Regions from separate parts of the Variovorax sp. FW305-3-2-15-B-LB1 genome, predicted to be linked through region 2. Evidence: predicted binding sites of a transcription regulator. Region 2 holds the regulator's gene; each other region holds the start of a gene.
The links. Region 2 encodes HrcA, which represses chaperone genes, less so after heat shock. Its sites were predicted from a motif close to TTAGCACTCNNNNNNNNNGAGTGCTAA; they were not measured.
Positions count from the first base shown of each region.

Region 1: rpoH (RNA polymerase sigma factor RpoH) is a predicted target of HrcA. The motif match lies at 1,522-1,548, and genes of this name have one in related genera.
Region 3: AC3WQR_RS23200 (co-chaperone GroES) is a predicted target of HrcA. The motif match lies at 1,395-1,421, and genes of this name have one in related genera.

Region 1 covers NZ_JBYSZY010000064.1:25-3,297, forward strand. Annotated here, with positions in the region: gene AC3WQR_RS27205 (MerR family transcriptional regulator) at 14-484, opposite strand; gene AC3WQR_RS27210 (hypothetical protein) at 564-866, opposite strand; gene rpoH (RNA polymerase sigma factor RpoH) at 1,577-2,518, shown strand; gene AC3WQR_RS27220 (DNA alkylation repair protein) at 2,586-3,273, opposite strand, start outside.
Region 2 covers NZ_JBYSZY010000023.1:26,005-29,277, forward strand. Annotated here, with positions in the region: gene AC3WQR_RS16145 (NAD kinase) at 1-572, opposite strand, end outside; gene hrcA (heat-inducible transcriptional repressor HrcA) at 604-1,611, shown strand; tRNA gene AC3WQR_RS16155 (tRNA-Ile) at 1,647-1,723, shown strand; gene AC3WQR_RS16160 (efflux RND transporter periplasmic adaptor subunit) at 1,980-3,107, shown strand; gene AC3WQR_RS16165 (efflux RND transporter permease subunit) at 3,127-3,273, shown strand, end outside.
Region 3 covers NZ_JBYSZY010000044.1:29,191-32,463, forward strand. Annotated here, with positions in the region: gene AC3WQR_RS23190 (copper-transporting P-type ATPase) at 1-483, opposite strand, end outside; gene AC3WQR_RS23195 (cupredoxin domain-containing protein) at 639-1,130, opposite strand; gene AC3WQR_RS23200 (co-chaperone GroES) at 1,508-1,798, shown strand; gene groL (chaperonin GroEL) at 1,854-3,273, shown strand, end outside.

The sequences.
Region 1 (3,273 bases), on a different contig from region 2:
TCTTAGACGGAAATTACTGCGTTAGCTGGGTCAGTTTTCGGCGGCAATCAACAAACTGGCCGGGTGCTACGGGCTTGGGAAGGGCAAAGCTGTCCGACAGTTGCTGCAAATGCGGATCAAGCCGCAGCACGATGCAATCGTCGATGGCCACGCCCTCGTCGCGCGGATCGATCACTCCCCACTTGGCTCCTCCATAGAGGACTAGGGACTTGCCCCAGAGCGACAGGAAGGAGGTGTGAGCCAATCCCGCGCCCAATTCGGCAAACAGGTCGCGGTGGGCTTGCAATTCCATTTTGAAGCGGTCTCGCAGTACAACGGCCAGCCGCAACACCAAAATCGTCTGCCAGGAGTAGCGCGCCGGCGATCCGTGCCCTTTGGGCTTTACATCGGGAGGGATCAACGCGCGGCGACTCGTCCACTCGCGGAGTTGCTCCGTCGAGAGGCCCGTGAGCCGTGTCGCATCGCGCGTCGTGATGAGGTGCATTCTGAAAGAGGGCCTGCAAACTGAGATCGGGTATCGCCCCCGATTTTTCCACAAGATCGGGGCTCACACCCTTTTTTGTTCATGTAGTAGCCTCAGCCTGTTCCAGGGCGTCCCCTTCATTGGCAACAGAACGCACTCGTTCCAGCAGATGCAGTTCCAGCCCGGTCAGCGCCTCCTGCAATTGCTCCTGCGTCGGCGGCACATACGAAAGCGTCATCGAGCTGTTCGTTGAGTGCTTCATCAGGTGCGCGATCGTAAAGGCGTGCACGTTGAGCAGCGTCATCGCCGTCGCGAAGGTCTGCCGCAGGTCGTGCATCGACCAATGCTCGCCGCATTCGGCACGCGCCTGCTTGATGTGGAATTGCGGGGGGAGGCAGACCATGTGGCCCTTGCCGGAGTCGGGCGTAGCCGAACACGAAGTCGTTGATCTTGGCCTTGAGCTGGCGTTCCAGGATGGTCCGCGCGTGCGACGTGATCGGGAACATGTAGTCCTGGCCACTATCGGTCCCCTCTGCGGTCGCCGACACCGCATTCTCGGCTTCTGGGCGCCTGCAATCGGGCATTGAGCGGATCTAACGATCGACACCCTCGGACGTCGGCATCCAGTCTGAGGCGGGAGCGGCGACGCAGCCTAAGGAGTGCGCACAGTCGCGCGGGCTCACTATGGCCATATCGCGAGACGCATCACAACTGGGTGATTCCTCGCGTTCGGACGGAAGCCGCGCGCGCACAACTGCGGGAAATCGCCTCGCACACGTAGCCACGACGCTAAACCTCGACGAAGGCGCCAAAAAATTTCAATCGACTTTATTTTATCCGGGTATATATATCTCGACTTATCTGAGAGAAATTGGGAATTTTTGCCTCGTTGCGACGGTCAAAGATGCGTTTAGTCGGTGTCCCAAAAGCCCGAAGCAGCGTCAAGCTGTTGATTTCAAAGGCATCAGGGTTCCATTCCCAGTGAAATAAGTTCCAAGCTCAGTGAAAACCGACAGCAAAAGCTATCGCAACGATAGAAACCCAAGGGAACCCTTGGCTTAGCACTCCCTCTAACCGAGTGCTAATATGGCCAACACAAAGGAGTTTCCCCTGATGACAACGCTGTCTGGAGTCTCTGCCAACCAGCTGGCCGTCGCCAACCCCTGGTCGATGGTCCCCCCGCTGGGCAACCTGGATGCCTACATTTCGGCCGCCAACCGCCTGCCGCTGCTCACGCTCGAAGAAGAGCAGGGCTTCGCACGCAAGTTGCGCGACCAGAACGACCTCGAAGCCGCCGGTGCGCTGATCCTGTCGCACCTGCGCCTGGTCGTGTCCATTTCCCGCCAGTACCTGGGCTACGGGCTGCCGCACGGCGACCTGATCCAGGAAGGCAACGTCGGTCTCATGAAGGCCGTGAAGCGTTTCGACCCCGACCAGGGCGTGCGGCTGGTGAGCTACGCCATGCACTGGATCAAGGCCGAGATCCACGAATACATCCTGAAGAACTGGCGCATGGTCAAGGTCGCGACGACCAAGGCGCAGCGCAAGCTGTTCTTCAATCTGCGTTCGATGAAGCAGGGTTTCAAGGCCGACTCGGCCGCGGCCGACAACGGCACGCACCGCGAGACGCTGAGCCCCGACGAGGTCTCGCAGATGGCCACGCGCCTGAACGTGAAGCCCGAGGAAGTGCTCGAGATGGAAACCCGCCTGTCGGGCGGCGACGTGCTGCTCGATCCGGGTCCGTCCGATGACGGCGACGAAGGCTTCGGCCCCATCGCCTACCTGGCCGACGCCACGCAGGAACCGACCGCCCTGCTCGAATCGCAGCAGCGCGACCGCCTGTCGAGCGACGGCATCGCCACCGCCCTGGAGGCGCTGGACGACCGCAGCCGCCGCATCGTCGAAGAGCGCTGGCTCAAGGTGAACGACGACGGCTCGGGCGGCATGACGCTGCACGACCTGGCCGCGGTGTACGGCGTGAGCGCCGAGCGCATCCGCCAGATCGAAGTGGCGGCGATGAAGAAGATGAAGAAGGCGCTGGCCGAGTACGCGTAAGCGTCACGACCGCCCTCCTCCACGAAAAAGCCCGGCAGTGCCGGGCTTTTTTTCGTTCGGGGACGCTTCAGGGCGTCGACTTGGTCAGCGTGCGCAGCGCCCGCTTCGCGATGTAGCGGGTCTCGGCAACCGGCGACTCGGCCACCCAGCGCGTGCACAGCGTCTCGACCCACTCGGGCTGCGTCTTGCTCGCGTCGTTGAGCCAGTTGGCGACCGAGTTCTGCACGTAGCGATGCGCGTCGGCACGCAGCGGCTCCAGCAGCGGCAGCGCCAGGCAGGGCTCGGCCTTCAGCGTCTCGATCTGCGCGCACCACACGCCGCGCGGGCGCGTGAGCTCGCTGGCGAAGCGGCGCACGTTCGGATCGGCATCGGCCACCCAGGGCTGCAGCAGCGCCAGCGCTTCGTCGAGCGAATCGATGACGCTGTCGCGCACCGCCATCCAGGCGAACTCGCGCACGCCGAAATGCGGGTCGGCGGCAAAGCGGCGCACGGCGTCGAGCTGGGCCGCCAGCGGCAGGCCCGACAGCGTGATCCACTGCACCGCCCAGCAGCGCGCCACGTCGCTCGCGTGCGTGGCCAGCCGGTGCGCCACGGCATCGCGTTCGGCGTGTTCGGCCGTCATGTCGTACAGCGCCCGCGCGATGTGGCTGTGGCGCTGCATGGGCTTGAAGGCGGCCAGCATGGCGAGCGTGTCGTCCAGCCGTTCGTGCGCCGCATCGAGGCCGACATGGCCCGCCACGCTGCGCGCGAGCAGC
Region 2 (3,273 bases):
ATGATCAGCCCGTCGGCGCGCTGGTTGGCCACGAAATGGCGGCCCACCGACACGCGCATCTCGACCATGCCCGAGGTGGCGCCGCGGTTGACTACCACGTCGTTCATCGCGAGCGCGTCGAACACCACGGCCTCGTCGCGGAGCACCTGCGCGTGCATCAGGCTGCGGTGGTCTTCTTCGTATTCGCCGGCCAGCATCGGGATCAGCGTGGCCTGGTAGTTGTCCAGCGGGATGTCGGTGATGAAGCCCAGCCGGCCGCGGTTGATGCCGATCAGCGGGATGCCGTAGCACGCGAGCTGCCGGCCGATGCCGAGCATGGTGCCGTCACCGCCGACCACGAGGCCGAGGTCGCAGCGCTGGCCGATTTCCTCGACCGACAGCGCCTGGTAGCGCGGGTGGGGCGGTGCGTCGGTGTCCTCGCAGGACGAACGCTCCACGAACACCGTGCAACCCTGCGATTCGAGGAAGGCGCCGATGCCCTCCATCACGCCGTCGCGCGCATCGGCTTGCGCCCGGGCGCCGGAAGCCTGGTATTTGCCGATCAGGGCGACGTGACGAAAGCGTGAGGTCATAGCTCACAAATTACAACACTAAAATCTTGCAATGCTGGACGACCGTGCCAAGTTGCTGTTGAAGACGCTGGTCGAGCGTTACATCGCCGATGGGCAACCCGTCGGATCACGCACGCTCTCGCGTTCGGCGGGGCTGGATCTCTCGCCCGCGACCATCCGCAACGTGATGTCCGACCTCGAGGCGCTGGGGCTCATTGCCAGCCCCCACACCTCGGCCGGACGCGTGCCGACCACGCGCGGCTACCGGCTCTTCGTCGACACCATGCTGACCGCGCAGCGCGAGCAGATGAGCACGCCAAGCCTGGCGGCCGACCAGCCGCAGAAGGTGATTGCCAATGCCGCGCACCTGCTGTCGAACCTGTCGCAGTTCGTGGGCGTCGTGATGGCGCCGCGGCGCGTCTCGGTGTTCAAGCAGATCGAATTCTTGCGGTTGTCCGAGCGGCGGCTGCTGGTGATCATCGTCTCGCCCGACGGCGACGTGCAGAACCGCGTGATCTTCCCGGAATCCGACTACTCGCAGTCGCAGCTGGTGGAAGCCTCGAACTACATCAACGCGCACTTCGCGGGCCTGACGATCGAGCAGGTGCGCGACCGCCTGCAGTCCGAGGTCGAGAAGCTGCGCGGTGAAATCGCCGCGCTGATGCAGGCCGCGGTGCAGGTCAGCTCCGAAGTGCTCACCGATGCGCAGGCCGACGACGTCGTGATCTCCGGCGAGCGCAACCTGCTGTCGGTGACCGATTTTTCCAGCGACATGGGGCAGCTGCGGCGCGCCTTCGATCTTTTTGAAGAGAAGGCGCAGCTGATGCGGCTGCTCGACGTGTCGAGCAAGGCCGAGGGCGTGCGCATCTTCATCGGTGGCGAAAGCCAGGTCGTACCGTTCGAGGAGTTGTCCATCGTCAGTGCCAACTACGAGGTCGACGGCCAGGTGGTGGGCACGCTGGGCGTGATCGGCCCGACCCGCATGCCGTACGACCGCATGATCCAGATCGTCGACATCACGTCGCGGCTGGTGAGCAACGCGCTGAGCCACCGCAAGTAAGCGGCCGCGCGCGGCGCATAGAATCGGGCCCGCGTGGGCCGTTAGCTCAGTTGGTTAGAGCAGCGGACTCATAATCCGTTGGTCGAGTGTTCAAGCCACTCACGGCCTACCACCACACATTCCCCCCTCTGCAGATACTCCGACGAAGGCCGCATTTCGCGGCCTTTTTTTTTGCCAGAGGCGCGAGCGAGGCCTGCGGCCGCCGCCGATTTCACCTACGGCAAACACAGGATTCCTTCAGGTTGCAATGCAACATCGAAGGCAGAATGCACCATTTGAGTGCAAATGTAACGAGCCGGGTGATCCCTGCGCGCGCCGCACTGCGATTTCCGATGGCCATGACCCCGCTTTTCAAGCTCCTGCTTCCGATGTCCCTGCTCGCGCTCGCTGCATGCGGCGCCAAGCAGGCTTCCACCACCGATGACGCGCCGCCCGAAGTCGGCGTGGTGGCGCTGCACGCCAGCGACGTGGCCGTGCACACCGAGCTCGCGGGCCGGACGGCCGCCTACCGCGTCTCCGAGGTGCGGCCCCAGGTCAACGGCATCGTGCGCAAGCGGCTGTTCGAAGAGGGCGGCATGGTCCGCGCGGGCCAAGTGCTGTACGAGATCGAGCCCGGCCCGTTCGAGGCCGCGCACGAGCAGGCGCAAGCCGCATTGGCCACGTCGCAGGCCACCATTGCCAGCCTGCGCGGCAAGGCCGATCGTTTCGGCGAGCTGGTCAAGGCCAACGCCGTGAGCAGGCAGGAACACGAAGAGGCGCAGGCGGCGCTGGTGCAGGCGCAAGCCGGCGTGAAGGCCGCGCAGGCGGCCATGAAGGCGGCGCGCATCAACCTCGACTTCACGCGCATCACCGCGCCCATCGCGGGGCGCATCGGCCGCTCCGCCGTGACCGAAGGCGCGCTCGTGGCGCCGGGCCAGGCGATGGCGCTGGCGACGATCCAGCGGCTCGACCCGATCTACGTCGACGTCGTGCAGTCGAGCCTGGCGTTGACGAAGCTCAAGCGTCGCTTCATTTCGGGCGACATGGCGCCGGCCAGCACCCAGGTCCGCCTGCGCATGGAAGACGGCCTGCCTTACCCGCATGCCGGCACGCTGAAGTTCTCCGAAGTGGCCGTCGACGAGGCCACCGGCTCGGTCACGTTGCGCGCGGAATTCCCGAACCCGCAAGGGCTGCTGCTGCCGGGCATGTACGTGCGCGCGCAGGTCGAGTCCGGCGTGGAGCGCCAGGCCATCCTGGCGCCGCAGCGCGGCGTGGCCCGCAACGAGAAGGGCGAGCCGACCGCGCTGGTGGTGGCGGCCGACAACAAGGTCGAGCTGCGCGCGCTCGAGGTGCGCAGCACCGAGGGCGAGCACTGGGTCGTGACCCGGGGCCTGCGCGAGGGCGACCGCCTGGTGGTCGACGGCCTGCAGCGCGCGCGCCCGGGCGAAAAAGTGAAGCCGGTGCCGGTGTCCACGGCGGGCGCATCGTCCGCCGCCGCGCCTTCGCCGGCCGATTGATCGGAAGCGACAACCTCCCGTGATCGCTCATTTCTTCATCCAGCGGCCCGTCTTCGCCTGGGTCATCGCCATCCTCATCATGCTGGCCGGCGGCGTGGCCATTCGCACGCTGCCGGTGTCGCAGTACCCGGACATCGCGCCGCCGACCGTGGTCGTGTCGGCCAAC
Region 3 (3,273 bases), on a different contig from region 2:
AAAGGCGGCGGCCGTGCCCAGGCCGATCAGGGTCCACATGTTCGGGCTGCGGTTCGCCACCGACTGCACCGCGCGCACAAAGAACGGCCAGCCGGCCCACAGCACGATGGGAACAGTGAGCACGAGCTCGATCCAGCTTTGCGTGCCCATCTCGAACCACTGCAGGCGGTGGCCGGCCATGGCGAGCACGGTGACGACAACGCTGAGCGGCAGCGTCCAGAAGAAGCGCCGCTTGAAGTCTTTCAGCTCGGGATCTTCGCCCTCGTCGAGGGTCGGCATCTCGGGCTCCAGCGTCATGCCGCACTTGGGGCAGTTGCCCGGGTGGTCCTGCCGGATCTCCGGGTGCATGGGGCAGGTGTAGACCGTGCCTTGCGCGGCGGGCTGCGCGGGGTCCGCGGGCGCATGCCCGTGCGATGCGTGGTGATCGTGGTGGCCGTGATGACCGGGGGGGTGTCCTGCGTGCCTGGTGGACGTGTCGTTCATTCGCGTTCTCCGACAGGAAAGGGGGAAGCCCTTGAGGGGGAAGCGATCAGTGTCCAGGTTGACACGATGTGAAGGTCAAGCCCTGTCGCGCGATCCCCTGGAAGAAAAAGCGCCGGCATGGCGGCCGGCGCGTGAAAGACGCGCGCGCATCACGCTCACTTGCCGGCCTTGCCCACCAGCACCGCGCCCTTCATTCCGGCGTCGTAGTGGCCCGGTTGCAGGCAGCCGAAGTCGACCTTGCCGGCCTGGGTGAACTGCCAGACGATCTCGCCGGTCTTGCCCGCGGCCAGCGTGACCATGTTCGGATCGGCGTGCTCCATCTCGGGGTTCTTCTTCATGGCCTCGTAGTGCGCCAGCAGCGCCTTCTCGGTCCCGAGCACGAGCTCGTGCTTCAGGACGCCGGAGTTCTTGACGACGAAGCGCACCGTCTCGCCCTGCTTGACCTTGATGTCCGCCGGCGTGAAGCGCATCGAGTCCGTCATGTCGACCTGGACCGTGCGCGTCACCTTGGCGGCCACGCCGGGCTTGCCGACGGCGGCCTCGGCATCGTGGCCGTGGCCACCGGCATGGGTGCCCGAAGCAAAGGCGCCGGCAGCGGCCAGTGCGGCTCCTGCGGCGAAAACGGTGTTGCGGAAGGTGTGTGTCATGGTGTCCTTGGAGGTTGCCGGGATGCCGCGACTCTAGGAAGCCAAGCCCGTCCACCACCGATCACCCGGATTACAAAAAAGCAATCTGCGCGCGCGACCTCCGTGCATCGGCGACATGGGCACGGCCTTATTTTGCCCGGGCAAAATACCTCAAAGCTTCCCGGCCGAAGGCACCCGGCCACCCGGTATTTCCCCGGAAAAGCACGTCGGTGCCAAACGGCGGCAAGGGCGCCGCCCTTGAAAGGTCATCGAATGCCCTTATGATTAGCACTCGCTGCTGACGAGTGCTAACAGCCCTCCCATCCAGTCGACAGGTCGCCGGTTTCTCCGGCGCCCGACCACAAACAAACCCGTTTCTTACCCTTCCAGGAGATGCAATGAAACTTCGTCCTTTGGCCGATCGCGTGATCGTCAAGCGTGTTGACAGCGAAACCAAGACCGCCTCTGGCATCGTCATCCCCGACGCAGCCGCCGAAAAGCCCGATCAGGGTGAAGTCCTGGCCGTGGGCCCGGGCAAGCGCAACGACAAGGGCGAACTGGCCGCACTGACCGTCAAGGTCGGCGACCGCGTCCTGTTCGGCAAGTACAGCGGCCAGACCGTCAAGGTCGATGGCGACGAACTGCTCGTGATGAAGGAAGACGACCTGTTCGCAGTCGTCGAGAAGTAATTCTTCTCCTCCTTTCGATCTCATCCAAATTCAATCCATTCGGAGTTAATTCATCATGGCAGCAAAAGACGTAGTCTTCGGCGGAGAAGCCCGCGCACGCATGGTCGAGGGTGTCAACATCCTGGCCAACGCAGTCAAAGTGACCCTGGGCCCCAAGGGCCGCAACGTGGTGCTCGAGCGTTCGTTCGGCGCCCCCACCGTGACCAAGGACGGTGTGTCCGTGGCCAAGGAAATCGAACTCAAGGACAAGCTGCAGAACATGGGCGCCCAGCTCGTGAAGGAAGTGGCCTCCAAGACCAGCGACAACGCTGGTGACGGCACCACGACCGCCACGGTCCTGGCACAAGCCATCGTTCGCGAAGGTTTCAAGCTGGTGGCTGCCGGCATGAACCCGATGGACCTGAAGCGCGGCATCGACAAGGCTGTCACGGCCCTGGTCGCCGAGCTGAAGAAGGCTTCCAAGCCCACCACCACCTCCAAGGAAATCGCGCAAGTCGGCTCCATCTCGGCCAACAGCGACGAAACCATCGGCAAGCTCATCGCTGACGCGATGGACAAGGTCGGCAAGGAAGGCGTGATCACCGTGGAAGACGGCAAGTCGCTGGACAGCGAACTCGACGTCGTCGAAGGCATGCAGTTCGACCGCGGCTACCTGTCGCCCTACTTCATCAACAACCCCGAGAAGCAATCGGCGCTGTTGGACAACCCCTTCGTGCTGCTGTTCGACAAGAAGATCAGCAACATCCGTGACCTGCTGCCGGTGCTGGAGCAAGTCGCCAAGGCGGGCCGTCCGCTGCTGATCATTGCCGAAGAAGTCGAAGGCGAAGCCTTGGCTACGCTGGTCGTGAACACGATCCGCGGCATCCTGAAGGTCGTGGCTGTGAAGGCTCCTGGCTTCGGCGACCGCCGCAAGGCCATGCTGGAAGACATCGCCATCCTGACGGGCGGCAAGGTCATCGCTGAAGAAGTGGGCCTGACGCTCGAAAAGGTGACGCTGGCCGACCTGGGTCAAGCCAAGCGCATCGAAGTGGGCAAGGAAAACACGATCATCATCGACGGCGCTGGCGCTGCTGGTGACATCGAAGCCCGCGTGAAGCAAGTGCGCGTTCAGATCGAAGAAGCGACCAGCGACTACGACCGTGAAAAGCTGCAAGAGCGCGTGGCCAAGCTGGCCGGCGGCGTGGCAGTGATCAAGGTTGGCGCTGCCACCGAAGTCGAAATGAAGGAAAAGAAGGCTCGCGTCGAAGACGCCCTGCACGCCACCCGCGCTGCAGTGGAAGAAGGCGTTGTGGCTGGCGGCGGCGTGGCGCTGCTGCGTGCCAAGCAAGCCGTGGGCGAGTCGGTCAAGGGCGACAACGCTGATCAAGAAGCCGGCATCAAGCTGGTGCTGAAGGCCATCGAAGCGCCCCTGCGCGAAATCGTGAACAACGCCGGCGGCGAAGCCTCGGTGGTGGTGAACGCTGTGCTGGCCGGCA